DNA from 2 places in the Bacillus sp. FAU18 genome. Region 2 is predicted to be linked to the other one. Evidence: riboswitches for the same ligand, from Rfam matches in the RefSeq annotation. Region 2 holds a riboswitch; the other holds the start of a gene.
The links. Region 2 has a riboswitch for lysine ahead of AC0OMU_RS14805 (aspartate kinase). Riboswitches for the same ligand answer to the same signal wherever they lie in the genome.

Region 1: it holds a riboswitch for lysine, as region 2 does, so the genes downstream of both, AC0OMU_RS17785 (amino acid permease) here and AC0OMU_RS14805 (aspartate kinase) in region 2, are expected to answer to the same signal.

What each region holds. Positions count from the first base shown of each region.
Region 1 is NZ_JBVYHZ010000004.1:1,276,703-1,291,856, forward strand. Features, by position in the region: gene AC0OMU_RS17785 (amino acid permease) at 175-1,584, opposite strand; lysine riboswitch at 1,688-1,867, opposite strand; gene sspJ (small acid-soluble spore protein SspJ) at 1,984-2,124, opposite strand; gene AC0OMU_RS17795 (metal-dependent hydrolase) at 2,291-2,773, shown strand; gene AC0OMU_RS17800 (LTA synthase family protein) at 2,873-4,726, shown strand; gene AC0OMU_RS17805 (substrate-binding domain-containing protein) at 4,754-5,680, opposite strand; gene modA (molybdate ABC transporter substrate-binding protein) at 5,791-6,573, shown strand; gene modB (molybdate ABC transporter permease subunit) at 6,545-7,237, shown strand; gene pgoN (glyoxal/methylglyoxal reductase) at 7,268-8,098, opposite strand; gene yvgO (stress response protein YvgO) at 8,321-8,806, shown strand; gene AC0OMU_RS17830 (Na+/H+ antiporter) at 8,852-10,864, opposite strand; gene cysI (assimilatory sulfite reductase (NADPH) hemoprotein subunit) at 11,120-12,835, opposite strand; gene AC0OMU_RS17840 (assimilatory sulfite reductase (NADPH) flavoprotein subunit) at 12,861-14,678, opposite strand; partial or broken gene helD (DNA helicase IV) at 14,849-15,154, opposite strand, start outside.
Region 2 is NZ_JBVYHZ010000004.1:718,532-733,685, forward strand. Features, by position in the region: gene sdhA (succinate dehydrogenase flavoprotein subunit) at 1-1,475, opposite strand, end outside; gene sdhC (succinate dehydrogenase cytochrome B558) at 1,509-2,117, opposite strand; gene AC0OMU_RS14800 (YslB family protein) at 2,410-2,856, shown strand; gene AC0OMU_RS14805 (aspartate kinase) at 2,900-4,126, opposite strand; lysine riboswitch at 4,252-4,431, opposite strand; gene uvrC (excinuclease ABC subunit UvrC) at 4,496-6,268, opposite strand; gene trxA (thioredoxin) at 6,404-6,718, opposite strand; gene abfB (alpha-L-arabinofuranosidase AbfB) at 7,041-8,528, opposite strand; gene etfA (electron transfer flavoprotein subunit alpha) at 8,746-9,723, opposite strand; gene etfB (electron transfer flavoprotein subunit beta) at 9,759-10,532, opposite strand; gene AC0OMU_RS14835 (enoyl-CoA hydratase) at 10,547-11,323, opposite strand; gene fadR (fatty acid metabolism transcriptional regulator FadR) at 11,338-11,922, opposite strand; gene lcfA (long-chain-fatty-acid--CoA ligase LcfA) at 12,026-13,708, opposite strand; gene AC0OMU_RS14850 (DUF350 domain-containing protein) at 13,897-14,301, opposite strand; gene AC0OMU_RS14855 (endonuclease MutS2) at 14,316-15,154, opposite strand, start outside.

The DNA.
Region 1 (15,154 bases), 560 kb from region 2:
GATCAGTTTTTTTATGCTGGAGAGACTGAAAAACGTTTTTTGCATATTCGATTGTGCCTTAAGGTTTTTCTTTCGATTTCAGCTTTCCTGTCAGCTAGGTTAACGAACGGATTCCTAACAGGAGAAATTGTGATTTTATAAAAAAGACACCTGAGCAAATCAGGTGTCTTTTCATTATGCTTGTTTTTCTTTCTGGAACTTTTTACTCACAAATGGATAAACGATCAAGCCGACAAAGAATAAACCGATGCCGAGGATAAATGTCGTTAAATCTGCTGTGCCTGTTACGATAACAAACACGGAGTATGCACACGCTAGTATCGCGATCAATCCGTCTCTTACACGGGAGCCTTTCAGCTGGTCATACGTTTCACCTTTGATGACTAGCTTCAAGCTGTAGATTGCAGATACCAGATACGGAATTAAATATGCAAGTGTAGCCGCTGTCGTTAAAAATGTAAATGCGTCACTTATTGTCCGGGAAATAACCGAGAAAATGAAGACCTGTGACATGACGTTTGTAATAATGAGTGCAATGACCGGACTTCCCTTTTTATTCGTTTTTGCAAAAAATGCCGGGAAATCTCCTGCTTTAGCGGCTTGGTATGGCACCTCAGAGCCAAGCAAAATCCAGCCGAGCATCGTTCCGAATAAACAAAGGATAGCCAAAAGCGCCATAATCACGCTTCCCGCGTTTCCAACAATCGCATAGAGTACATCAACAAATGGTTTTTCAGAGCCGACAAGCTTATCATGCGGCAGAACACCCATCGTAATTAAAGTCACAATAATATATATGCTCAAAGCAATCAGCAAGCCGGTAATTGTCGCACGTTTCACATCACGCTGAGAGCGCGCACGGCCGGACAGGATCACCGCGGATTCAATTCCGACAAACGCCCACAGTGTAGAAATCGCGGCGTTATGAACCTGGCCGCCAATTCCAATGCTTGTGCCGTTTTCTCCTTGAACCGGGAAATAAAAATGACCGAATAATGTCGTTTGAAACACAAACAAACCGGCAACGATAAAGAAGACAAAACCTAATACTTTAGAAAGCGTTGTGACAAAGTTTAATTTACTTGCGCCGTTAATGCTGGCAACAAGAATCGCGTGCGTTCCCCATAACAAGATCGTACATACGGCAAACGTCAGTAATTGGCCGAGTGTCACCTCTTGCCCGCCGATCGAAAACATCTCACGTTTATCAACCAAGATCGGGAAGAACGAAGTCAAGTAACCGGCGAGACTTGTGATGATCGCCACGTTACTGATCCAGCTCGCCACCCAGTAGCCCCACACCATTGTGAAACCGGCAGCGTTGCCTTTTTTCGGGTCAGAAAACAGCGCTCTTGCATAACTTTGCGGTCCCGCTGTCAGTTCAGGCTTGCGAATGGACAAGTGTCCGAACACAAGTGCAATCATCAGCACGCCGGCACCTGTCAAAAGCCAGGCGGACGTAGCTCCAAACGGACTCGCAATTGAAGCAAGCGAGCTCGGCAAGGAGAAAATTCCTGATCCAACCATATTTCCAACGACAAACGCCGTTAATAACCAAAAACCCCATTTTTTTGTCTGTTCCATTCCAGTACCTCCATGATTCTTTGTACGGACCAGACCCCGAGATCATATAAACGCAAAAAAAGCCTGAACAAAAGTCCATGCTTAAAGAAACACACACCCTTGATCTCCGGATAGCCCTCCGCGAAAAAGCACGCGGCAGTCCTGCACTTATTCAGATACAGTCCCAGCATAGAGAAGGATCGGCTTTCTCCACACTTCGGCGCTGATGCCTTTTACACATGTTTAACAGCCCCTGTCAGCCTGGCATGTGTGACTCATCATCCGCGCAACCTCTACCTCACTGAGAAAGAGTGAGGATTTAATTATTCAGTTACTCCCAGAAGGTTATCAAAGAAAGGATGATCTGTCAAAGGGAACAGATGGAAAATACGGATAGAGCCAAGCCCTATCCGCATGTGGTTATCGATTATTTTTCTTTTTTTGCACAGCTTCTTGAAGCGGATCATCTTTTAGAGCTGAACCAGCATCTTCAAGAGCTCCTTGGATTACGTTTTTTTCTTTTTCGGAACGTTTTCCTTTATCTTTATTAAAGAAACCCATTCGTATCACCTCTTTTAAAAAATAGGTACATGTTTAAGATGCCTCTTTCCTGAAAAATTATGCGGGATATTTTTTATCGTCCAAAGTCCTGTTGATCAAACATACATTCTCTTGATATATTTGTAATTCAGAGATTTTTTGCAAAAGATAAAAGGAGAAGCGGCAAATGACAGGAAAAACACACATCATGGGAGGCATCGCTTCTTGTACGGCAGCGGCTTATTATTATGGATTTGATCCAGTGCTTATGGCTGCGTCAGGCGCGGTTGGAGCATTAATACCCGATATCTGCCACACACAAAGCAAAATTGGGAGAAAATTTCCTATTTTATCGAAAGTGGTCAGCTCCGTTTTTGGCCATCGTACCTTTACACACAGCTTACTGTTTATGCTCATCATGTTTTTTATCACTTCTACATACATTCCAGATAAAAACATATCAGCCGGCCTGATGATCGGAATGGCGAGCCACTTGATTCTTGACGCTTGGACGGTGAACGGAATCAAATTATTATTCCCTTCAACGATCCGCGTTCGGCTTCCATTATATATGAAGACAGGCAGTTTTTCTGAGCAGCTCGTGCTAGCCGGCCTGACCCTTGCTTCATGTTACTACTTTTATATGCTGTTTCATGGGCGCATGTTTTAAACATGAGTGCTGAGACTTGTCTGAACCGGCTGTTTTTAGTAGGTTTTACTTAAGAAGCATTTCATGCAGATGATCAAGAAAACGTGAGGAGTCATATTGATGAAAGGAACCTTTTTTCACAATCAGCGGTTTTTATGTTTTTCGATCTTATTTATGTGGATCAAAACGTATGTGATATATAAACTCGGCTTTGATTTGCAAATCGATACTCTGTTGGAGGAGCTAATGCTGCTGGTCAACCCGCTCAGCTTTATTCTTCCTTTATTCGGGATCGGCCTGCTTCTGAAAGGAAACAAGCAGCGGGCCTTTTTGCTGATTGCCAATCTGGTTCTGACTGTCATCTTGATCTCCAATACGATTTTTTACGGCTTTTATATCGATTTTATTACCATTCCGGTTTTATTTCAGGCCAGCAACATGAGCGATATGGGCAGCAGTGTAAAAGAACTGTTCCATCCTCTGTTTATCGCCCTGTTTGTGGACTTGGTTTTTCTGCTGCTGTTCGCCAGAAAAACCAAACACCCACAGACAAAAGCCGCTCCCCGCACGATCAAACGGTACTATGCAGCTTCCTGCGGCATGCTTTTATGCACACTGGCACTTGCAGAAGTACAGCAGCCGAAGCTTTTGGCACATTCTTTTGACCGGGAAATGCTAGTCAAAAGCATCGGTCTGTTTCAGTTCCATATTTACGATACAATTTCTCAGACTGTTAATATCAGCGCGAAAGCTTTTGCCGATGAAGACAGTATAACTGCCATTAAAAACTACACAGAGGCTGATTACAGCAAGCCTGATCAAAGCAAATTCGGTCTTGCAAAGGGGCGCAATGTCATCTTTGTAACACTTGAGTCGACCCAAAGCTTTGTTCTGAATGAAAAAGTAAATGGAAAAGAAATTACCCCATTTATGAATGATCTCATTAAAAAAAGCTATTCCTTTGATCATTTCTATCAGCAAACAGAACAAGGCAAAACATCAGATTCAGAATTTATCGTCGCTAACTCACTGTATCCTTCCCTTAGCGGCGCCGTCTTTTTCACGAAAAGCGACCATCAATTTCATACGATGTATAAATCGCTGAAACAGCACGATTATTATTCAGCCGTCTTTCATGCTAACCATAAAACATTTTGGAACAGAGATGTCATGTACTATACGTTTGGCATTGACCGCTTTTTTGATGTTGATGATTTTCATGTCACTCCCGGGACATCGACAAGCTGGGGCTTAAAAGACAAAGAATTTTTAGAGCAGTCCGCCGAAAAGCTGAAAAGCCTGCCGCAGCCGTTCTACAGCAGTTTTATCACGTTAACGAATCATTTTCCGTTTGAGATTGATGAAAAGGATCAGCTGATAGATGAATTCGATTCAAGCAGTGATCTGTTAAACCGCTATGTGACCACGGTTCGCTATGAGGATGAAGCATTGAAGCATTTTATCCAAAAACTGAAAGACGAAGGCTTATACGAAAATTCGATGATCGTATTTATGGGAGATCATTACGGCATTTCTGAAGCCCATAACGAGGCAATGGCTGAGTTTTTAGGGAAAGACGAAATCACACCGTATGACAACGTTCAGCTCCAGCGGGTGCCGTTTATCATACATATCCCGGGAATCACCGATCAAAAGCCGGAAACCATCCCTGATGCCGGGGGACAGGTCGACGTCAGGCCGACGCTGATGCATTTGCTCGGCGTTGAGACAAAAGGCGATATCCAATTCGGCAATGATTTGCTGTCGGGCGACCGCACCCCATTCGCCGTTCTGCGAAACGGCAGCTTTATTACGAACGATTATATATACACAAAGAACACGTGCTATAGCCAAAAAACAGGTAAAGTGCTGGAAGATCAGGATGCGTGCCTCCCTTACAAGGAGAAAGCAAACGAAGAGCTTTCTCTCTCTGATAAAATTTTAAATGGTGACCTGCTCAGGTTTTCCGAATGAAAAAATCCCTCTATCAAGAGGGATTTTTTACGTTTCCAACATCACCTTGCCAGTCAGCTTCGTTTCATAGCCGTTTAATTGAGACAAATTCGCCTTGTAGTCCTCAGAATTCAAAATCTCCTTCACGGCCTTCAGCAGCTGCTCATGTTTTTTCAAAACGACGATATCATATTGTTCGTCGATGAGCGGGATAAAATCAACACTGCCCATATGTGCCGCGTGCTGTGCCCCGATTCCCGCGTCAGCCTGTCCGCTTGAAACTTGTGAAGCGACAGCGTAATGATCAGTCACGATATCGCCATATCCCCCTACATCAGCCGGATTCACACCAAGCAAGCCAAGCTGTTCATCAAGGAGCACCCTTGCGCCAGAACCCTTTTCCCTGTTGATGATTCGGATATCGGCTCTTTTCAAGTCTTTCCAGCCTTGAATGTTTTTCGGATTCCCTTTTTGCACATACAGTCCTGCTTTGCGAAGAACGACATTGATGAGACAAAACGGTTCACCTGTCAAAATCCGTTTTACATAAGGCGCGTTATACTGGCCCGTTTCAGCATCGTACAAATGGAGGCTGACAATGTCACACTTTCCTTGATACATATCAATCAGGCTGTTTAAGCTTCCTTTGTATTTACGGAGCGGCGTCTCCTGAATGGCATTCTCCAAATGCTTGCTGAGGAGATCCATCGAAATGTCCTGTCCGCTGATCATGACATTGGGTCTGCCGTCCGGCTCAGCCTCCTGCATCTGTTTCGGCGCTTCTGTTGCAGCGATAGGCTGAGACATTCTCATATTCGTTTTATATTGCTTTAAATCTTCTTCATCCACACGCATCTGCCTTCCGACACGGTAAGCAGGCAGCACGCCTTTTTTAATCAAATCATAAACGGTCAGCTTTGATACCTTCAGCAGACCTGCAACTTCTTCTATCGTATAGGAAGAGGTTTCATTCATCATCATCACTCTCCTATTTTATTATACCTTTTCGTCGAATGTAAAAAAACCCACATAAACCAAACATAATCAGTTATAATTAGTTATATCTAATGATAAGGGGTGCAATCATGTTTAAGAAGTATTCTATTTTCATCGCAGCCTTAACCGCTTTTCTGCTTGCAGCAGGCTGTTCTTCAAACCAGTCTTCAACTGACAGCGAGAAAAAAGTAACGTTAACCATCTCAGCTGCGGCCAGCGCGCAGGATGCACTTGAGGAAATCCAAAAAAATTATGAAAAAGATCATCAAAATATTACCATCCAAGATAACTATGGCTCATCCGGCGCCTTGCAAAAACAGATTTCTCAAGGAGCAGGAGCAGATCTGTTCTTCTCAGCTGCTGAGGATAAATTTAAAAAGCTGATAGATGATGGAGATATCGCAAAAAAAGACAGCACTGAATTAGTCGGTAATGAAATTGTGCTGGTCGTACCGAAAAACGGAGATTCACCTGTGACAAGCTTCAGCAATCTGGCTGGATCAGAAAAAATTGCCCTTGGCACTCCGGAATCCGTACCGGCAGGAGCTTATGGGAAAGAATCACTGACAAAGCTGTCTTTATGGGACAAAGTGAAGGATAAAATTGTGTATGGAAAAGACGTTCGCCAAGTTCTTTCTTATGTTGAAACCGGCAATGTAGACGCAGGTATTGTTTATAAAACAGATGCCCTGGTCTCGAAAAAGGTCAACATTATTGACGAGGCAAAAGCAGATACTCACAGCCCAATTGTCTATCCGTTAGGAATCGTAAAAGATACAAAACACCGTAAGGAAGCGAAGGAATTTTACGAATACCTGCAATCTGATGAAGCAATGAAAGTATTTGAGAAATATGGCTTTACTGCCGAGTAGCATAAGCGCTTCAGAATTTTTCACACCCGTTGCGCTTTCCTTTCAGGTGGCGGCAGTTGCCGGAATTGTTGTCATTATTCTCGGAACACTTGCTGGAGCATGGATGTCACGTGCATCATTTTTCGGAAAAACGGCACTCGAAACATGTTTTATGCTTCCGCTCGTTCTTCCGCCTACTGTTGTCGGTTTTATTTTGATCGTCATTTTCGGAAAGCACAGCTTCATCGGACAAGCCATCGAGTGGATCTTCCAGCAGCCTGTCATTTTCACCTGGTGGGCCGCTGTGATCGCCTCGGCTGTTGTAGCCTTTCCGCTCATGTATCAATCAGCCAAAACCGGATTTGCTGACATTGACCCCGATATACAAGGTGCGGCAATGGTAGACGGCGCAAGCAGATGGAAAGTGTTTATCCATATCTCCGTCCCGCTTGCCTATCCTTCATTGCTGACCGGAAGCATCCTCAGCCTTGCGCGGGCGCTCGGAGAATTTGGCGCAACACTCATGTTTGCAGGGAACATCCCCGGTGTTACGCAAACACTGCCGACGGCGATATATGTCGCATTGGATTCCGGCAACAATACCCTTGCCTGGGCGTGGGTCGTCTGTATTGTTGTCATTTCCTTTTTGATGCTGTTTTTCATTCAACAGAAAAAAACGCACTAAAAAAACTCCCCGCAACGGGGAGTTTTTTGATTAAAACAGAAGCTCATCAGGATTTGGGCCGACACGCTCATCTTTATTTAATGCGTCAATTTTGTCCATGTCTTCTTGAGACAATTCGAAATCAAAAATATCAGCGTTTTCGATGATACGGTGTTCTTTAATGGATTTTGGAATGGTTACAACTTCATGCTGCAGATCCCAGCGCAAAATCACTTGAGCCACAGATTTATTGTGTTTTTCAGCAATCTGTGTCAGTACTTCGTTATCCAAAAGCTGTCCCTGCATGAGCGGAGACCACGCTTCCAGCTGAATGCCTTGCGCTTTGCAGTAATCTCTTAATTCTTTTTGCGTCAAGCGAGGGTGAAATTCAACTTGGTTCACCATCGGTTTGATTTCAGCATCTTTCAACAGCTCTTCTAAATGATGTACTTGGAAGTTGCTGACGCCGATCGCGCGGATTTTGCCGTCCTTGTACAGCTTTTCAAGCGCACGCCATGTATCTTTATATTTATCTTTGCCAGGCCAATGGATCAAATATAAATCTAAGTAATCAAGCTGCAATCTTTCCAGGCTTTTTTCAAAGGCAGCAAGCGTTGTTTCGTAGCCTTGATCTTCATTCCACACTTTTGATGTGATGAAGAGCTCTTCTCTTGCCACACCGGATTCTTTAATCCCGATGCCAACGCCTTCTTCATTTTTGTAGATCGCTGCTGTATCAATACTGCGATAGCCATTTTTAATTGCCGCTTTCACTGATTCAGTCGCTTCATTACCATTTTCTACTTTAAAAACACCCAGACCGAACCAAGGCATTTCAACTCCGTTATGTAACTTTACAGTATCTTTTAAACTTGTTGGCACTTGAACATCCACCCTTTCACTGAAATGTAAGCGTCTATATTATCTCACATTCCTCTCAGCCGATACCAATAATACGCTTAAGACCCTCTTTTTGCTTCTTTTTTCACAGCACAGGCAAATTCAAACACTATTTTTTTCCTATTTTAACAATATTGAGATTACAAATACATTGAGCAGGGTATGCGTGTAGTGTAACCAAATGAAAACAAAGGAGGAAACAACTTGAAACGTATTCGTATCCCAATGACACTTGCTCTTGGTGCCGCTTTGACAATTGCCCCTTTGTCCTTTGCTTCCGCTGAAGAAAATCCTGCTCCGAAGATGTCGCAGACAACTACTGCTGGAACAACTGCCGCTGATGTAGGTTTAAACGTCAACCTGGATGTACTTGGAATTGCCAACCAGATCGCTGATGCTATCAAATCCGCACAGAACAGGGATGGGTTTGTGAAAAACCTTATGGAGTCTTCCTTCTACGCATCCGGCCAAAAATATAATGTCATGGTTTTTAATTTAAGCCAGGAATATGAAGATCATTTGAACGGTGTGCAATTTTACGGCTCAGCCGTTTACGACGGCATTACGTATGGCATTTGGGTATTTGAAGACGGAACCTTTACAAACAAAGGCGATGGCGGCTGGATCAACTGGGCCTTCAGAGGCTGGTTCGACCGGGATGGCAGCACTGTCGCATTTCATCGCCCTTAATATAAAAAAAGCTGGCGCTCTAACGCACCAGCTTTTTTGCTGCATTTATTCGCCGCCTTCAAGCATGGCGGCTTCGACATCATTAATGTATTGGCGAAGCTCATGGGAAATGTCCCGGGAAATTTCCCTCTCCTCAAAGAGCGTTTGAATTTCATTTCTGATCGCCTGCACAGCCTTCAGCTTCACTTCCAGCTTCTGATTTTCAAAATGGGCACTTGATTTTAACTCATGATGGCTGTGCTCCAGCCTGAAAATTAACTGCTTATAGAATGTAATGACAGATAAAAACACTTCTTTATGCTCTTCCGTCTTATGTTTTTCCAGATATTCTATCGCTGCTTTTGCCGTTTTCACTCTTGTTGCCCGTATCAATCCCGCTTCATTTAAAATCGACATCTCCGGCTTTTTATGTTCACCGAAGAAAATCCAATACATCAGCCTTTTGAGCCTTGTTTTTGATAATCCGACTTTAAACGGGTTGGCATACAAAATTTCCAACTCGTTAAATCGTTCTTGCAGCACATTTGCTGTTTCTTCCGGGATGTCTCCCCGCTCCAGCATTTTCATCAGCGCCTCTTGCTCAGCCTTAACCCCCTGCGCACGGACTTTTCGCTCGTGCTTCTTAATGCGATTAGATGATGTATACTGCTGAAAACGAAGATTTTTCATTTTCTCATTGTATTCAGCTATCACCGCAAGAGAGGCCGTTTTGTTTGTCTCATTCATGTCCTCTTTAATCGTTTGAAGGGCTGTTTTGATCAATTTGCGTCTCGCCGTCAGCAGCTTCTTGTTTCGTTCCTCGTCCTCTTCTTCTTTTTCAGTCAGAATCGGCAGCACAACGGTGGCAATAACAAGCGTGCATAAAATGACGCCGGCTGCTAAAAAGAGAATCAGATTTCTTTCCGGAAACGGCGTGCCGTCCTCCAGGAAATACGGAATGGAAAAAGAACCCGCAAGCGTTACTGCTCCACGCACACCGGAAATCGAAATTAACAGCGTCGAACGAAGACCCGGTTTATAGATGTTCTGATCTTTATTAAAGAACCAATTGCCGTTCCAGAAGAACAGCACCCACAGGAATCTGAGGAGCATTAACGTAAATGTGATGACTAGGATATAGCCGATCACCTTCATGTTGCTGATGGCAGTGTCGTTAAAGATAACAGAAATAACATCAGGGATTTGCGTGCCGAGAATAACGAAGACCAAGCCGTTCAAAATAAATAAAATAATGTTCCACGTACTTGAGGAGACGATTTGCAGCTTGATCATCGTTGATTCCAGACGATCCTGCTCAACCGCATGGGTAATACCGCCAGCCACAACAGCTAAAATGCCGGAAACGCCGATTTCTTCAGCTGCCAAATAAATCACAAACGGCGTCAGAATTTGAATCAGCATATGCATCGTGACATCCTGCATGCCAAGGCGGCGCAGAAGTAGGCGAAAACGAATAATCAAAAATGAAATGACAACCCCGCACAGCAAGCCTCCGAGAGAAATAAAGACAAAGCTGACAGCCGCTTGTGCTAATGAAAATGCACCAGTCACTGCCGCTGCAATCGCAAACTTAAAGGCCACCAGACCTGATGCGTCATTCATCAGCCCCTCACCTTCCAGCAGGCGAAGAATCCCTTTTGGCATTTTCACTCTTCCTGATAATGCGCTGACAGCGACGACATCAGTCGGTGAAAGAATGGCCGCAAGACCAAAGGCCGCTGCCAGCGGAATAGCAGGAATCATCCAGTGAATCGTGTAGCCGCCTACAATCACAGTCGCAAATACAAGGCCGAGTGCAAGCAATAAAATCGGAGCCCTTAAATTCCAAAGCTCTGCCCGCGGTGTCCTCTTTCCATCATTAAATAGCAGAGGCGCGATAAACAGAACAAAAAACAATTCGGTGTTTAATTCAAAATGAAGTCCCTGTGGAAATGAGGCGGCAAGAATCCCAAGAGCCACTTGAATCAGCGGCACCGGAATAAACGGAATAAACCGGTTCACGATATTAGAAATCGCAATAATCGTTAATAATACGAGCACAACTAAAAATATGTCCAAATGCATGACCTCCTTCGTCTGTTGTGTGTCGGCATGATGAGCCAAAAAATCTGTTTGTCTAAAAGCCCTTGAGCTAGGGTGGCCTTGCATCCGCTATGTGGTTTCGCAGGAGTTCTCTCCACACTTGTCTTCTTTTATAGTACCCTTTTTAGGGTATTTTTTCTCATGATATGCTCACAGTGAACTTTTTTGCAGCAGAGCAAATTACAGAAAAAAGAGACAGGAAGCTATTCCCTGTCTCTCTTCTTAGTTTTCTCAATCATGAAAATTCGTACCGTCAGTTGTTGCTTTAATAATGCCCGCACGGATGACAAAGTCACCGAAATGCTCGCCTTCCTCGCGTTCTTTCGCATAGCGGGAAAGAAGGACGCGCAGCTCGCTTAAAATGTCTGCTTCACCGATGTTTTCACGATACATTTTGCTTAAACGGCTTCCGTCAAACGCAGCGCCAAGATACATATTATATTTGCCCGGCGCCTTTCCGATAAATCCGATCTCACCGAGTGCATGACGTGCACAGCCGTTCGGACACCCTGTCATGCGAATGGTGATTTCCTGATCACGAAGGCCGTTTTCGTCAATAATCTCTTCAATCTTATCTAACAGGGTCGGCAAATAACGTTCTGCTTCAGCCATTGCCAATCCGCAGGTCGGAAGAGCGACGCACGCCATCGAGCTGCGGCGGAGCGCTGAATGGTGCTTGCCGTCAGTTAGTCCGTATTGTTCAATTAAAGCACTGATTTCTTCTTTTTTATCGCTTGAAACGTTCGCAATCATTAAGTTCTGATTGGCTGTCAGCCGGAACTCACCTGTATGAACTTTGGCGATTTCCCGCAAGCCCGTCATCAGCTTATAATCATCGTAATCCGTTATACGGCCGCCTTCGACAAACAGCGTGAAATGCCATTTATCCTCGATGCCTTCCACCCAGCCGTAGCGGTCGCCGTTATGATCGAAATGATACGGCTTCGCTGCTTCCAGGCTCCAGCCGAGACGGTTTTCCAATTCTTCTTTTACGTTTTCTAAACCGAGGCGGTCAACTGTGTATTTGAACCGCGCATTTTTACGGACAGAACGGTTGCCGTAATCACGCTGAATCGTAATCGTTTTTTCAGCAACGTCATACATTTGCTCAGGCCGGCAGAATCCGATCACCTTGGCTAATTGCGGATATGTCGCAGTATCGCCATGCGTCATTCCCATACCGCCGCCGATTGCCACGTTAAAACCGATCAGCTTGCCATCCTCGACAATCGCAATAAATCCGAGATCTTGTGAAAAGACGTCAATATCATTAGACGGCGGAACGGCAATACCGATTTTAAACTTTCGCGGCAGATAGAGCGGTCCGTACATTGGCTCGACTTCTTCCTCCGGCGTGCCGGCAACTCTTTCCTCATCAAGCCAAATTTCATGATATGCTCTCGTCCGCGGCAGCAGATCATCACTTAATTTTTTAGACCACTCGTATACCTCTGAGTGGATTTCAGATTGATAAGGGTTTGATGCACACATGACGTTACGGTTTACGTCTCCGCAGGCTGCGATCGTATCCAAAAGTGCTGAGTGGATCGTCTGAATGGTTTTCTTCATGTTCCATTTCAGAATCCCGTGCATTTGGAACGTTTCACGTGTCGTCAATTTTAATGTGCCGTTCCCGTATTTCTGGGACAGGTCATCCATGACAAGCCATTGTTCAGGCGTTGAGACACCCCCTGGCATACGCACGCGCAGCATGAACTGATATGCGGGCTCAAGCTTCTGCTTTTGGCGTTCATTTCGGAGGTCGCGGTCATCCTGCAAATAACTGCCGTGGTGTTTCATCAGGCGGTTGTCATCATCCGGAATTCCGGCACTGATTCGATCGAGCATCACTTCTTTCAGCGTGCCGCGCAAATAATCACTTTCTTTTTTAATGCGTTCAACATCACTTGGAGAGCCGTCCGGTGCTTTTAGAATTTTGGTCACCATGTTGAAAAACTCCTTTCAAGTCAAATCAATATACATCACGCTGATAGCGTTTTTGCTGCTGCATATCGGCAAGATAAGCCTCCGCTTCTTCGCGGCTCATATTGCCTTCTTTTTCGATAATTTCAAGTAATGTGTGATGGACGTCATGCGCCATATGCTTTTCATCTCCGCAAATGTAAACAGCCGCTCCTTCTTGAAGCCATTCAAACAATTCTGCGCTATGTTCAAGCATGCGGTGCTGCACATATACTTTTTCTTCCGTATCACGTGAGAACGCCACATCCATTTTTGTCAGCACACCGTCTTTGAGCCAATTCTGCCACTCTGTCTGGTAAAGGAAATCCGTGACAAAGTGCTGATCACCAAAGAACATCCATGCCTTTCCTTCCGCTCCCGTCTCCTCACGCTCCTGCATAAAGGAACGGAAAGGTGCGACGCCTGTCCCAGGGCCCACCATGATAATCGGTGTTTCAGGGTCTTTCGGCAGCTTAAAGTTTTGATTGTGCTGTACATAAACCGGCAGTGTGTCTCCCGGCTGCAGACGTTCCGCGCACAAAATCGAGCAGACGCCTTTTCGTTCACGGCCGTGCGCATCGTAGCGGACTGCGCCGATTGTTACATGCACTTCATCCGGATTTGCGGATAAACTGCTTGCAATCGAATAAAGGCGGGCAGGCATTTTTCGCAAAATCGAGACAAACTCCTGCGCAGATACACTAAATGGGCCATAGTCACGGACGAGATCAAGCAAATCGCGCCCTTCAATATAGGCTTTTACATTCTCCTCATTTCCCGGGGCTAAAAGCTCTCTAAGCTCATCGTTCCCTGTCAGCTGGGCTGCCTGTTCAAGAAGCGGTTTTGTGAGAACGGTAATCTCATAGTGAGAAATCAGCGCTTCTTTCAGCGGACGGACATCACCTTGCTTATTAAGCGTCACAATTTCTTCCGGGTCCCAATTCATTTCCTTAAGGAGCAGCTCGACAAGTTCCGGATCGTTTTCCGGATAGACGCCGAGGCTGTCACCAGGCTCGTAAGTCAGGCCAGATCCTTCAAGAGACAGCTCCACATGGCGTGTTTCTTTATTTGATCCTCTGCCGTTTAAATTTAAATTTTCTAACACTTCAGCCCGAAACGGGTTTGTTCTGGAATACGAAGACTCACCGGTTTGAGACACAGCCGCCGGCGCAGGCGCGGCGCTTCCGCCCCCAGCTTCATTTAATCCTTTCAATACACCCTCAAGCCATTCGGCTGCCGGTTCATCATAGTCAAGATCGCAATCAACGCGCGGAGAAATCCGTTTTCCGCCGAGTTCTTCTAAGCGCTGATCAAATTCTTTTCCTGTCTGGCAGAAAAATTCGTACGAACTGTCACCAAGCGCCAAAACGGAAAAGCGCAGATCTTCAAGCTTAGGCGCCCGTCTTCCGTGCAGAAATTCGTGAAACGACAGCGCGTTATCAGGCGGCTCACCTTCTCCATGCGTACTGACGACGATTAAAAGATTGTTTACCTTCTTCAGCTGATTCGGCTTAAAATCGCTCATGGATGAGACGGTCACTTGAAAACCGCTCTGTTCAAGCTGCTTGCCGGCATTTTCTGCAAGCCCCTGTGCGTTTCCCGTCTGTGAACCATAAAGAACGGTCACTTCTTTTGAAACGGCCGGTGCCGCCGCTTCCGCAGACACAGCTGCCGCCGGCGCACCCGCAGTTTCTTGGGCGGAAACAGATTGAGCGGATAAATATCCGCTCAGCCAGATTTTCTGGGATTCGGTCAAGGTCGGCAGAAGGCGGTTAAGGAGCTCTGCCTGCTCCTGATTAAACGGACTGTTCATTACCTGAAGTTGCAACATATCCACCTCACAAAGTTATAAACTGATCGAAAATTGCATCTAATTGAACTTTACCGGAATACTAGGCTTAAGTAAAATATATTTACATGATGATAACTATTAAGAATCCTAATGATAAAACGGCTATGCTTCATGTAAATAAAAAAAAGAGAAGGACTCCCTTCTCTTCATTCAGCATTCTGATATAAGCGAGACGGCACAGCTGTTACAAACGGACTGGCTGCACCTGTATAAAATACCGCCAGCATGTGCATCGCACGGGTGCACGCAGTATATAAAAGCCTGCGGTCGTGCTCTGTATGATAGTGTTCTTCAGATGCATCATAGACAAGCACTGCGTCAAATTCAATTCCCTTCGCTAAATACACCGGAATCACGCAAACACCCTTTTGGAATGGTTGATTTTCTTTATGAATCAGGCGAACATCTGTATATTCACTCATGTGGGCGTGCGCCTGTATGCATTGCTGCGC
Region 2 (15,154 bases):
TTGATGTTGATCTTTTTGAAGCGCTCCATTAACTCCTGAATTTTGTCATCCGTTTTCAAAAGCTTGTCATTATGGCGGACAACCGTTACGTTCGCCGTCATCCACTCACCGAGCTCTTTGTGAAGAACATAGGCATTTTCCGTTCCGTCCATACTCATAATATCAGCCCATTTTTCTTCTTCTTTCTTAACGTGAGCGTCGAATAAAGATGAAGACATGTCTTCCGCTGAAGATTCTAAGCCGTTTACATATTTCACCGCATTCGGACCGGCCACCATGCCTCCGTAAATCGCAGACAGCAGGGAGTTCGCTCCCAAGCGGTTGCCGCCGTGCATAGAATAATCACATTCCCCAGCCGCAAACAGTCCAGGGATGTTTGTCATTTGATCGTAATCCACCCATAAACCGCCCATAGAATAATGGACCGCAGGGAAGATTTTCATTGGAAGCTTACGCGGGTCGTCTCCCATGAATTTCTCATAAATCTCAATGATGCCGCCAAGCTTAATATCAAGCTCTTTCGGATCTTTATGAGACAGATCGAGATAGACCATGTTTTCACCGTTAATGCCGAGCTTCTGGTTCACACACACATCAAATATTTCGCGTGTCGCAATATCACGCGGCACCAGGTTTCCGTATGCCGGATATTTTTCCTCCAGGAAATACCACGGTTTGCCGTCTTTATATGTCCACACGCGCCCGCCTTCTCCACGCGCTGATTCACTCATCAGTCTTAGTTTGTCATCGCCCGGTATGGCTGTCGGGTGGATTTGAATGAATTCTCCGTTTGCATAATACGCTCCCTGCTGATAAACGATTGATGCAGCAGATCCTGTATTAATCATGGAGTTCGTTGATTTTCCAAAAATGATTCCCGGTCCGCCCGTCGCCATAATGACAGCGTCTGAACGGAAGGATTCAATTTGCATGTTTGTCAGGTTTTGTGCAACAATTCCGCGGCAGGTTCTGTCATCATCTAAAACAGCGCCAAGGAATTCCCAGCCTTCGTATTTTGTGACCAGACCCGCAACTTCGTATCTGCGCACTTGCTCGTCCAGTGCGTAAAGCAGCTGCTGTCCCGTCGTCGCACCAGCATAAGCAGTTCTGTGGTGCTGTGTACCCCCGAATCGGCGGAAATCAAGCAGGCCTTCAGGCGTCCGGTTAAACATGACGCCCATTCGGTCTAATAAGTGGATGATAGAAGGCGCCGCTTCACACATCGCCTTGACCGGCGGCTGATTGGCAAGAAAGTCTCCCCCGTATACCGTGTCATCAAAATGTTCCCACGGAGAGTCACCTTCCCCTTTTGTATTGACCGCTCCGTTTATGCCGCCTTGCGCACAAACCGAATGAGAACGTTTGACAGGAACGATGGAAAACAGCTTAACCGCCATTCCTGATTCCGCTGCTTTAATTGTCGCCATGAGGCCGGCAAGACCCCCGCCGACTACGATAATGCTTGATTGACTCATGATAGCCCCTCTCCCTCTAGTAATCTAGTACTCTTAAACAAATGCAAAAATCGCTTTTAAGCCTACGTATGACAGTGCAACAAAAATAATCAGCGTAACGTATGTCGAAATTCTTTGAGAACGAGGCGTTACCGTGATGCCCCATGTAACAGCGAAAGACCATAAACCGTTCGAGAAGTGGAAAATTGTTGATAAAACACCGACAATGTAAAAACCAAGCATAGCCGGAGAGCTCAAAATATTCGCCATCATGTCGAAATTGACCTCAGCGCCCATTTGTGCAGCAATGCGGGTTTCCCACACGTGCCAGCTGACGAAAATGAGGGTGATGATACCGGTTACACGCTGCAGGACGAATAGCCAGTTTCTCATGTAGCTGTATTGGCCTGCGTTATTTTTCGCAGTAAACGCTATGTACACACCATAAACTGCATGATAAATTAATGGTAAGAAGATAATAAAAATTTCCAAGGCATACCTGAAAGGCAGACTATCCATAAAATGAGCAGCGCTATTGAATGCTTCAGCGCCCCTTGCGGCAAACTGGTTGACGACTAAATGCTGAATAAGAAAGATGCCGACCGGTATGACGCCAAGCAAGGAATGCAATCTTCGAAAATAAAACTCTCTGTTCCCAGACATTACTTTACCCCCTGTTTGATAAGTGCGAAATGTGCTAAATCTCTTCCCCCACTTCTTTCAATTGTAAGCACTTTATTAAGATTTATTGACAATTTCATTTTACTCCTCCCTCAAAAGGGCGTCAAGAAAACGCGTACATAAATTATAATTTTCCGAATTGATTAGTTGATTGAAAAATTTTATTTTATCAATATATATTTCTTGCTTAATTTTTCATAAGAATTACAGGATCATTCTGTAATCCTCCCCCCTGTTTGAGCTATAATATACGCAGGAGAGAGGGGAGACAGATATGAAGTCTAAATTTGAAGCATCTATTGACAACCTAAAAGAAATTGAAATGAACGCCTATGCCTACGAACTAATACGAGAGATCGTTCTCCCAGATATGCTTGGCCAAGATTACTCTTCCATGATGTATTGGGCAGGAAAACATCTCGCCCGTAAGTTTCCTCTTGAATCATGGGAGGAATTTCCGGCCTTCTTTGAAGAAGCGGGCTGGGGAACCCTCACCAACGTAAGCGCTAAAAAACAGGAGCTTGAATTTGAACTTGAAGGGCCGATCATTTCCAACCGGCTTAAACATCAGAAAGAACCTTGCTTTCAGCTGGAGGCTGGTTTTATCGCTGAACAAATTCAATTGATGAATGATCAGATTGCCGAATCATATGAACAAGTGAAAAAGAGAGCCGATAAAGTGGTTCTGACTGTGAAATGGGATATGAAAGACCCAGTGTAATCAAAAAGGCGGTGACTGCATAGTCCCGCCTTTTTGATTGTCATTACACAGCTGAAGGATGTTTTGAAAGCTCAAATGCATCGTGAAGCGACTCGACTGCTTTCACCATGTCATTTTCGCTTACGACTGTTGACACTTTGATTTCAGATGTGCTGACCATTTTGATTAAAATGTTTTTTTGCGCCAGTACAGCAAACATTTCAGCCGCTACACCAGGATTTGAGACCATGCCGGATCCAACAATGGATACTTTAGCCAATTTGCTTTCTGTCTCGATTTTCTCAAATTCCAGCGCGTCTTTATACTCTTCAAGCACCGCAACGGTTTGGTCTGCATCTTCTGTTTTGACAGAGAAGGAAATTCCAGTCTTGTCCTCGGCCTGCGTTTGGATAATGATATCTACGTTTATGTTTCTTTTGGCAAGTGTTGTAAAAATAGTAGACAAAGTTGTCAGGCCGCTAGTCAGCCCGTAAATGGTTACTCTTGTGATTTGATCTTCAAATGCAATGCCTCTGACAATTAAATTCTGTTCCATGGATGATTCCTCCTCAATTAATGTTCCCGCTTCGGTTTCTGTACTTGAACGCACTTCTAACGGCACTTGGTAATTTTTCGCGAACTCAACTGCTCTCGGATGAAGAACACCGGCGCCTAAATTGGCAAGCTCAAGCATTTCATCGTATGAGATGCCCGCAAGTTTTCTCGCTGATTTCACATAGCGCGGATCGGTTGTAAACACGCCTGGCACGTCTGTGTATATGTCACATTTATCAGCTTTTAAAGCGGCAGCCAAAGCAACTGCTGTTGTATCTGAACCGCCCCGGCCCAATGTCGTAATTTCACAATCCTTTGTCATGCCTTGGAATCCTGCAACAATGACAATTTTTCCTTTTTCAAGCTGGTCTGCTAAACCCGAAGTGTCGATATCTGTAATTCTGGCGTTTCCGTGAATGGCCTCCGTACGGATTCCCGCCTGCCAGCCAGTATAAGACACAGCGTCATAGCCTTTTTCCTGCAATGCCATTGAAAGGAGTGAAATCGTGACCTGCTCGCCTGTCGCCAGCAGCATATCCATTTCGCGTTTGCTCGGCTGGTCAGAAATAGCTTTTGCAAGGCTGACCAATTCGTCAGTGGATTTTCCCATTGCTGAAACGACGACAACGACTTGATGGTCTTTCTGTTTTTCTGCAATTGCGCGGTTTGCCGCATTTTGAATTTTTTCGACTGAGCCGACGGAAGTGCCTCCGAATTTTTGTACAATAAGACCCATGTATTACCACCCTTTACATTTTGGTTCGTGCGGGTGAGGAGAAAGAGCGCTTTGTCCACAATAAAAAAAGCAATGAGAGGAATACTCTCATTGCTTATCAATTAATCATCATAAATGATTATGAACAACGAGATAGCCCTCCAAGAAAATGATTTCTTGACAGCCTTACATTTATTCAATGCACGGCCAGCAAATAATACCGATGGGGTTTTATTTGCTTCGGCGACGCTCCCCTTTCAGCCTTTTTCACAGAATCCATCTTTCTCCAAAGGCATACTCTTGAAGTTCGCACCTCTATCTTCACCATATAACACGATCTAACTATGAAATTAGTTCACATTTTATCAGATCTTATTTAAAAGGACAACATTATTTTTGCAATTTGCCGTAAAGGAGCTGAGCCGCCGCTGCGGGAACACCGGCTTTTTTGATGTCCTCAAGGCTTGCTTCCTTCATTTTTTTAACGGAACCGAAATGCTTTAACAGCATTTTCTTTCTTTTCTCTCCGATACCCGGGATGTCGTCCAAAACGGATTGAAACGCGCTTTTTCCGCGGATTTGCCTGTGAAAACTGATTGCAAAACGGTGCACCTCGTCCTGAATGCGCTGCAGGAGGTAAAATTCCTGGCTGTTTCGTTCCAGATACACCACCTCCAGCGGCTCACCGATCAGTAAATTTGAGGTTCTGTGTTTTTCATCTTTCGCTAAACCGGCGATCGGGATATCCAAGCCGAGTTCATTTTCAATGACATCCCTTGCTGCGTTGATCTGCCCTTTTCCTCCGTCAATGATGATCAGATCGGGCAGCGGCAGATTCTCACGAAGCACTCTCGTATAGCGTCTTCTGACAACCTCTCTCATAGAACCGTAATCATCCGGCCCTGTAACAGTTTTGATTTTATATTTGCGGTATTCCTTTTTGTATGGTTTGCCGTCGATAAACACAATCATCGCGGAAACCGGGTTTGTCCCCTGTATGTTTGAGTTATCAAACGCTTCAATTCTGTGCGGCGTATAAATATTTAATGCCTCACCTAGCTTCTGCACAGCCCCGATTGAACGCTCCTCGTCCCGTTCGATTAAAGAGAATTTTTCTTTCAATGCGATTTTCGCATTTTTATGGGCAAGCATGAGCAGTTCTTTTTTCGGGCCTTTTTTCGGCTGGTGAACGTTTGTTTCCAGCAGCTGCTCGATCATGGATTGATCTACGCTGTCCGGAACTAAAATCTCCTTCGGAAGGAAGTGGTTGTTTTTTGAATAGAACTGCCCGATGAACGTGAGGAACTCTTCATCTGCTTCCTGATAAAGCGGGAACATGCTGACATCGCGTTCAATGAGCTTTCCTTGGCGGATGAAAAAGACCTGCACGCACATCCAGCCCTTATCGTACGCGTACGCGAATACATCACGGTCGACTAGATCGTTCATCGTCATTTTTTGTTTTTCCATCGTTGATTCAATATGGGCAATTTGGTCACGAAGCTCTTTTGCTCGTTCAAACTCAAGATTCTCAGCAGCTTCATGCATTTTCTCTTCAAGCTCTTTTTTGACCTCATTATAGCCGCCCCTTAAGAAACGTGTAATGCTTTCAACCAGCTCTCTGTTCGTCTCTTCGGAAATATCCTTTACGCACGGAGCGAGGCATTGGCCCAGATGATAGTAAAGGCACACTCTGTCCGGGAGCTTGGAGCATTTTCTGAGAGGATACAGACGGTCGAGCAGTTTTTTTGTTTCCCTTGCTGCCTGTACATTCGGATACGGCCCGAAATAGCGCCCTTTGTCTTTTTTGACATTGCGGGTGACAATCAGCCTTGGGTGGCGTTCATGGGTGAGTTTTATGAAAGGATAGGTTTTGTCGTCTTTGAGCATGACGTTGTATTTCGGATCATGCTTTTTGATCAGATTCATTTCTAAAATAAGCGCTTCAAGATTGGAGGACGTCACGATATATTCAAAATCCTCGATTTCCGTCACAAGCCTTTGGGTTTTCGCGTCGTGAGAACCGGTGAAGTAGGAGCGTACTCTGTTTTTCAGCACTTTTGCTTTCCCTACGTAGATCACAGTCTGCTGCCGGTCCTTCATGAGATAACAACCCGGTTGATCAGGAAGGAGGGCGAGTTTTTCTTTCAGTTGTTTGTTCATATGTTACCCTTCCTTATGTTTAATCCTTTATTCCTAGTTTAACACGAACGTTTGTTTTTCTCTATGATTCACAATTGGCGAATAAAAAAAGCGATCCCTCAATCGGAATCGCTCTGGCATGTAAGCAGCGGAAAATTAAAGATGTTTGTTTACAAGCTCTTGAAGCGCTTCTTTTGGTTTGAAGCCGACTGAAGTTTCAACTACTTCGCCGTCTTTTAACACAAGAAGAGTCGGGATGCTCATAACGCCGTATTTTCCGGCAGTTTCTTGGTTTTCATCTACATCGATTTTTACGATTTTCAGTTTGTCTCCCATTTCTTGATCCAATTCTTCAAGAACAGGTGCAATCATTTTACAAGGTCCGCACCAAGGAGCCCAGAAGTCTGCCAGTACGACGCCTTCGCTTGTTTCAGCTGAGAAAGATTGATCAGTTGCTTTTACGATAGCCATTATTGAATTCCTCCAATGTGAAATGATGATTTTTAGTATAGCATCTCCCATTCGTTCACGCTATTTTAATGCTTACAAATTATTTTTTCCTGATCACAGCCGGTTTACTCATTTTTATATGGTTGAATGGGATATGCTCTTTTTTTAAAACACAAATCTGATAATGGCCCCGATCACTACAATTGCCCCAATAATCATTAAAATGGTACGAAGCATAAGATCACATCTCCTCTTCACTGTCATGTACTTTACCATGCCCTGCCGGAGCTGTTTTAAAACCTGAAAAAGAGCGCCGGCATGAAGCTCCGGCGCTCTTACGCGATTAAGAATCAGCACGCAGCGTAAGTAAGACGACTGACATTGGCGGGAGTTTTACTTTCAGTTTGTTTTTGCTGAGCGTGTATTGTCTGAAGGATTCCGGTTTGACATGATGAGGATCGTCAAACGTGTTATGCGCATTCATTTTTTCTGCCGTGAGAATGACTCCGGAATGGTCCGCTGCCTTGTGTAGGCCCCTCAGCTCGATTTGCGCCTCCGCTTTGTTTTGGTGATCGATGTTGCAAATAGTGATATTGATATCACCTTCAGCTTGTTTCGACGCTGAAATGCTGATTTGCGGAAGCGTTTCACCGTTCCATTCATAGTCGGCAGACATTGTCTCTGTGGCTAAAAGAGAAGCGTCCTGGTGCACCTTAAACATATTGAATACATGGTACGTCGGTGTCAAAAGCATCCGCTCTCCCTCAGTCAAAATCATCGCTTGAAGAACGTTGACCGTTTGGGCGATATTTGTCATTTGCACCCGGCGGCAATGCTGATGGAAGATGTGGAAATGAGAAGCCGCCACCAGCGCATCACGAATGGTGTTTTGCTGATATAAGAAACCGGGATTCGTGCCTGGCTCGGGATCAAACCACGTGCCCCATTCATCAATAATCAGCCCGACCCGCTGCTCCGGATCGTACCGGTCCATAATCGTGCCGTGTTTTTGAATCAATTCATCGATGTATTTGGCTTTTTTCATCGTAATAAACCATTCATCTTCCGTGAATTCTGTGGCTGATCCTTTGCCCTTCCAAAAATCCCCCGGAATCGTGTAATAATGAAGACTCAACCCGTCCATCAGGCCAGCGGCTTTTTTCATAAGCACATCCGTCCAATTAAAATCATCCACATTTGCGCCGCCGGCAATTTTATAAATGTCATTCCTGCTGTAATTACGGACATAAGTCTGAAAACGCCGGTACAGATCTGCGTAGTATTCGGGATGCATGTTGCCGCCGCAGCCCCAGTTTTCATTGCCCACGCCGAAATATTTCAGCTTCCAAGGCTCTTCTCTTCCATTTTGTTTTCTCCAGTCTGACATCGGCGTGCCTTCTTCAAATGTCATATACTCAATCCACTCCGCCATTTCCTGAACGGTTCCGCTTCCGACATTGCCGCAAATATATGGCTCGCATTCAAGCAGCTCGCAAAGCATCATAAATTCATGCGTTCCGAATTCATTTGATTCAATTGTACCGCCCCAGTGAGTGTTCAGCATTGTCTTACGGTCACCGACACCGTTTGCCCAATGGTATTCGTCCGCAAAACACCCGCCCGGCCATCTGAGGACAGGAATGTGCAGCTGTTTGAGCGCCTCCAGCACGTCCTTTCGTATCCCGTTGATATTGGGGATGTCTGAGTCCGTTCCGACCCAGATCCCCTCATAAATCCCTCTTCCTAAATGCTCAGCAAAATGACCGTATATATTTTTGTTAATGGTTCCTTTTACGATATCTGTTTGAATCACTGCTTGATGTTCAGACATGCCTCTGATCATTCCTTTCATACGGATATGAAAAGCACCACAGTCAAATATGTGATCTGTCTTTTGCCTGAGGAGTCATCATGAATGTAAGCGCTTTTAAAGTAACCATATTATATATGTTCGTACATGTCAACGACATTTTCTATTGTTTTTATATTTGTACGTATGTATTTATAACTATGAAAAAATCCCGAACTTTTAAAGTCCGGGATTTCCTTTATGAGTGTATATTCAATTGTTTGAATTCCTCAGTTAATAACGGGACAACTTCAAATAAATCACCGACGATGCCGTAATCCGCTATTTTAAAGATATCGGCTTCGGGGTCTTTATTGATGGCGACGATCACCTTGCTGTTTGACATGCCGGCCAAATGCTGGATGGCGCCGGAAATGCCGCATGCAATGTACAAATCCGGAGTGACGACTTTCCCCGTCTGCCCGATTTGAAGAGCGTAATCGCAATAATCAGCGTCACATGCCCCGCGAGAAGCCCCGACTGCGGCCCCTAGCACCTCTGCAAGCTCCTGCAGAGGCTGAAATCCCTCCTTGCTTTTGACTCCTCGGCCGCCCGCAACGATAATTTTTGCTTCGGAGAGATCAACGCCGTCAGCTGTTTTTTTCACGACCTCTTGGATAACAGTGCGGAGGTCAGTAAGAGAAACATCAATGCTTTCGATGCTCCCCGATCTGCTGGTGTCTTTTTCTGAAGCTTGTATGTTATTGGGGCGAATTGTCGCAAAGATCATCGGATCGGTTGAAATGACGCGTTCAAAAGCTTTCCCCGAGTAAATCGGCCGTGTGAACACAACATTCCCTCCGGTAACGCTTACATCTATAGCATCAGAAATTAAGCCTGTTTGCAGCCGGGCAGCAAGCTTCGGTGAAAGATCCTTGCCCATTGCCGTATGCCCGAAGATGACTGAATCAGGATTTTCTTGCTCGATAACACCTCTCATGACCTGGCTGTACCCGTCTGCCGTGTATGTTTTCAGCTTCGGGTCCTCAGCGGTAAGAACTTTATCTGCTCCGTAATGAATAAGCTCTTGTGCAATGCTTTGTACATTTTCACCGATGAGAACACCGATGACTTCTCCATCTCCTGAAATGGTTCTTCCTGCAGCTATTGCTTCAAAGGTGACATTCCGCAATTCCCCATCGCGTATTTCTCCAAGTACGATCACTTTTTTTCCCATTCTAACATCCCCCTGTTTCTTTGAATGTCCAAGCTTTAAATGACTTTAGCTTCGCTGCGGAGCAATGAGACAAGCTCTTTTGCCTGTTCGGCAGGCTCACCTTGGAGAAGCTTCCCGGCTTCTTTTTTTGGCGGCAGAAAACGCTCAATGGTTTTCAGCTTTGGTTCAGCATCCTCTTCGTCCAGGTCAAGATCATCAAGTTCAAGCTCTTCAAGCGGCTTTTTCTTAGCCTTCATAATTCCCGGAAGCGATGGATAGCGCGGCTCGTTTAAGCCCTGCTGAGCTGTGGCAAGCAATGGGAGCGTCGTTTTGATTTTTTCAACATCCCCTTCGACGTCCCTTTCTGCTTCTGCATCAGTGCCGTTGATTTCGAGTTTGGTGATCGTAGTGATACACGGAATGTCCAGTAGCTCGGCAAGCCGAGGCGCCACTTGTCCTGATCCTCCGTCAATGGCAACATTTCCGCCGAGAATCAAATCAAACTCCTGATCCTTCATATAGTGGTATAAAACTTGAGAAATGGAATATTGGTCGGGTTCTTCGAGATCATCTTCTATGTTGATTAAAACAGCTTGGTCACAACCCATGGCCAGCGCCGTACGCAATTCTTTCTCCGCTTCTTCACCGCCGACCGTGACGGCGGTGATCGTGCCGCCATGCTTTTCCTTCAGCTGGATGGCTTCTTCTATCGCGTACTCATCATATGGATTAATGATCCATTCCGCTCCGTCATCCTGAATCTTTCCTGTTTCAATGACGATTTTTTCTTCTGTGTCAAACGTCCGTTTCATCAGTACAAATAGATTCATGATCATATCCCCTTTTATTCGCCTTTGAACTGAGGCTTTCTTTTTTCGAGAAATGCCTGGATGCCTTCCTTGGCGTCCTCTGACTCAAATGCTTCCCCAAATCGCTTTGCTTCAAGCTTTAAGCTGCCTTCATAGGAATACACCTTGTTGGAATAAAGAAGTTCAAGCAAAGATGCCAGCGTTTGCGGGCTTTTCTCTGCAAACTTAGCGGCAAGTGCTTTTGCTTTTTCAATCACTTCTGCCTCATCTTTCGCTCCAATTGAGACAAGTCCGAGATCAAGCGCTTCTTTTCCGGATATCGGTTCTCCTGATCCGATGAGCTCTAGTGCTTTGGCTGTACCGACATATCTCGGAAGGCGCTGTGTCCCCGCAAAACCCGGAATGATACCGAGATTAAGCTCCGGGAGCCCCAGCTTGGCGTCTTCTGCCGCGATTCTGATATGACAAGCCATCGCCAGCTCCAGCCCGCCTCCAAGAGCAGCGCCGTGAATCGCCGCGATAATCGGTTTTGGAAAGCTTTCGATTCTTTCCATCAGCTGCTGGCCGCGCTCAGCCAGCAGTGAGGAATCCTCGTTGCCTTTAAGCGATGTAAATTCTTTAATATCAGCGCCGGCTGAGAAAAATCTTCCCTCGCCGTGAATGATAATGCTTCGTACGCCTGCATCTGTCTCACATTGATCAAGACAGGAAGACAGCTCTTCTAATATCCGGCTGGAAAGTGCATTTGCCGGCGGATTGTGAATCGTCAAAACTGCCACAAATTGATCAACTGCCAGTGATATTGCATTCATAGGACAGAACTCCTTTACTTATTATGAATTCCAGACACCAATAATTCTAAAACGCTGTCTGAAAGCGCAGCGAGATCGTACTTTTGGTCATTCATCACCCAAGTTGTCACGGTTTCGTCAATCGTTCCAAAAATCATCTGCCGGGCGAGGCGGACGTCGAGGCCTTCTTTTAATTCGCCTGATTGTATACCTTCCGTCAAAATGCCATCCAAAATATTTAAGTAGCCTTTTAATATTTCGTTGATTTTTTGGCGCAGCTCCAAGTTGGATTGGCGGAGCTCGAGCTGCGTGACAATTGCGAGATTATGGTCACCCGCTAAAAGGGAAAAATGCTTTGAAATCACAAGCGCCAATTTCTCTTTCGCTGTTGCTTTTTCTTTAATGTCCTCTTCCATCCGCTCAATAAATTGACCCATTTTTTCTTTGAAAAGAGAAATTAAAATATCTTCTTTGTTTTTAAAATAGAGATAGATGGTGCCGTCCGCTACTCCGGCTTGTTTGGCAATTTTGGATACCTGTGACTGGTGGTAGCCGTTTTCTGCAATGACTTCTACTGCTGCATCAATAATCTGCATATACTTTGGCCGTTTTTGCTTCAATGTTCATCGTTCCTTCCTATAGAAATGAATGACTATTCATTCATAATTTCATGATAAGAAGGATTTTCAGGTTTGTCAAGTTTATTCATAGGAGTTCTCTTTTTTATTTGATATGATGATTTTCGGCTTCTTCTTCAAGTAAACGCCTTCTTAAAATTTTCCCCACCGCCGTTTTCGGCAGCTCTTTTCTGAACTCATAGGCTTTGGGCACCTTATAGGGAGCTAGACGTGATCTCGCAAAAGTGTCCAGTTCTTCTGTATCGGCTTTTGCGCCTTTCTTTAATACTACAAATGCTTTTACTGTTTCTCCCCTGTAAGAATCGGGAACGCCTGCGACAACAATTTCCTGGATAGCTTCATGTTCATAAAGCGCTTCTTCTACCTCACGCGGGTAAATATTGTAACCGCCGGCAATGATGATATCCTTCTTCCTGTCAGCAATATAGAAAAAGCCTTCTTCATCCATATAGCCCATGTCCCCGGTGAACAGCCAGCCATCTCTCAGCACTGCTGCGGTTTCCTCTGGTTTATTCCAGTATCCTTTCATGACTTGCGGACCTTTTACAATGATTTCTCCATGCTCATACGGAGCGGCAAGCTCACCCGTCTCTTCAGAATAGATCGCGGCGTCCGTACTCGGCCAAGGACAGCCGATACTGCCCGGCTTGTTTTTTCCCCAGATAAAGTTAGCATGTGTCACTGGAGATGCCTCAGACAAACCATAGCCTTCCACAAGCTTTCCGCCAGTCACCTTTTCAAATTTCTGCTTTACCTCCACGGGGAGCGCGGCTGATCCGCTAAGACAGCTTTTAATGGATGACAGATCATAATGCTGCAATTCGGGGTGATGCAAAAGGCCAATGTAAATTGTCGGTGCGCCAGGAAAGAGCGTTGGTTTGTGTTTGTCGATGATTTTAAGTGTTTCGAGCGGATCAAACTTAGGAAGAAGAATCATTTCGAAGCCTAGTTTAATCGAATAGTTCATGACTGCCGTCAGTCCGTAAACATGAAAAAACGGGACGATGCCCAGCACTTTTTCAGCGCCTTCTTTCACGTCATACATCCAAGCGGCGCACATTTCAGTATTTGCCAAAATATTTTGGTGCGTGAGCATGACCCCTTTTGGAGCTCCGGTTGTTCCTCCGGTATACTGGAGGACAGCGATATCATGCTCAGGATCGATCTTCGGGATTGTCAGGAGTTCAGTTTTTTCCTGCTTCATACTGGAAGCAAACGTGTGAATGTTAGCTGTTTTGTCAAAGTCGATATGCACTTTTTGTTTTTGCGTCAGCGGGTAAAGAATATTCTTCGGAAAAGGCAAATAGTCTTTTACGCTGGTTATCAAAATCTGGTCGACTATTGATAACGTTTTCATTTTTATTACCTTCGGGAAAAGCAAATCTAGGGTGATGATCACACTTACCTGAGCATCTCTAAGCTGGTATTCAAGCTCATGCTCGGTATAAAGCGGATTCGTCTGCACCACGATGCCACCGGCAAACAAGACGCCATAATAAGAAATCACTGTTTGCGGGCAATTGGGCAGCATAACAGCCACTCTGTCTCCTTTTTGCAGGCCATTGCACTGCAAAAAAGCTGCAAGTTTAAGAGCATCCGTCAGAATGTCATGAAAGGTGAGTTTTTTTCCATAAAACGATATTGCGGTTTTATCAGGGAATCGTGCGGCGGAGTCTGTCAGGATGGATTGCAGGGTTTTATTGGGCAACGGAAGCTCATGCGGGATATCGTTGGGATACTCGGCAAGCCACGGCTTTTGAGACTGCATAAAACCTCCCCTTTCGATTTTAGAGATCCACCTTATCATTATAGCAGATGGACGGCAAAAAAAAGAAAAAGAAAGGTAAATCTTTCTTTTTCTCATAATATGAACAGATATATAAGACCAATTAACAAAAAGATTCCCGCCGCGGCGAGCAGTATTTTCGCAAGCTTTTCCATCTATTCTCCGTCCCCTTATATTCCGGCTGCCACCACAAAAGAAAGCCCGACAGAAATAACAAATGAAATAAAGCCGACAGCCCGGTTATCATTCTCGATTTCCTGATCAATTTTAAACCGCGGAGTCAAAAACTCAAAAATAAAGTAGCTGATCAGAAGCATAACAAACCCGTAAACGCCCCAGCCGATCATTTGCAGCAGCGAATTATGCTGGGAGATGGAATGCTGAAATACGTTTGCGATTCCCAAAATTTTTCCGCCGGTCGCCATTGCCACCGCAAGATTTCCTTTTTGAATCTCTTCCCAGTTTTTATAAGCCGTCACCAGCTCAAACACAGTCAAAAAGAGGACGAGGCAGAGAACCGCGACACTGTAATATGCCGCGATTTCCACAAGCTCGTTTTCCCAAAAATCACTCATGGCCATACTCCCTTTTATTTTAGTTCAACAACCGTAACGCCTGATCCTCCCTCACCTGCTTCACCGAAACGGGAACTTTTGACGCTGCGGTGGTTTTTCAGAAGATCCTGTACGCCTTTTCTTAAAGCGCCGGTTCCTTTTCCGTGGATGATTGACACTCTTGGATATCCGGCTAACACCGCATCATCCAAGTATTTTTCAACCCGGCTGAGGGCATTTTCATAGCGTTCGCCGCGGAGATCAAGTTCAAGCGATACGTGATAGTCCTTTCCCTTGACCGCTGTAATGATTTTTTCTTTTTTTGGCTCCGGAGCTGATTTGATAAACTCCAGATCTTTTTCTTTTACTTTCATCTTTAAAATACCGATTTGAACATTCCATTCATTGCCGCCTGTTTTTTCGAGCAATGTTCCTTTTTGCCCGAAAGTGAGGACTTTCACCTCGTCACCAGGCTTAAAGTCGCGTTTTTGCGCTTTTGGCTTTTCCGGTTTCTTGGACTTTTCAAAAGCCGGCATAGCGCCTTCTAACCGTTTCTTCGCGTTAATCAGCTCGTGATCCTTGAAGGATTTGTGTTCTTCTTTTATGGAGCGCAATTCATGAATAATGTCCTCGGCTTCTTTTATTGCCGCTTTTACTTTTTCAGCAGCCTGCTGTTCTGCCTCTTCAAGCATTTTGTCTTTTTTGCTGTTAAGCTCGATGATTTGCTGCTGCAGCTCTTTATGCAGTTTTTCCGCTTCTTTTCTGATTGATTCTGTCTCAGAAAGCTCTTCTTCCGCACGTTTTTTGCTTTGTTCCAGCGACGCAATCATCGTATCGACTTCGTTATGCTCGGCCGTCATTTCTGACTTCGCCT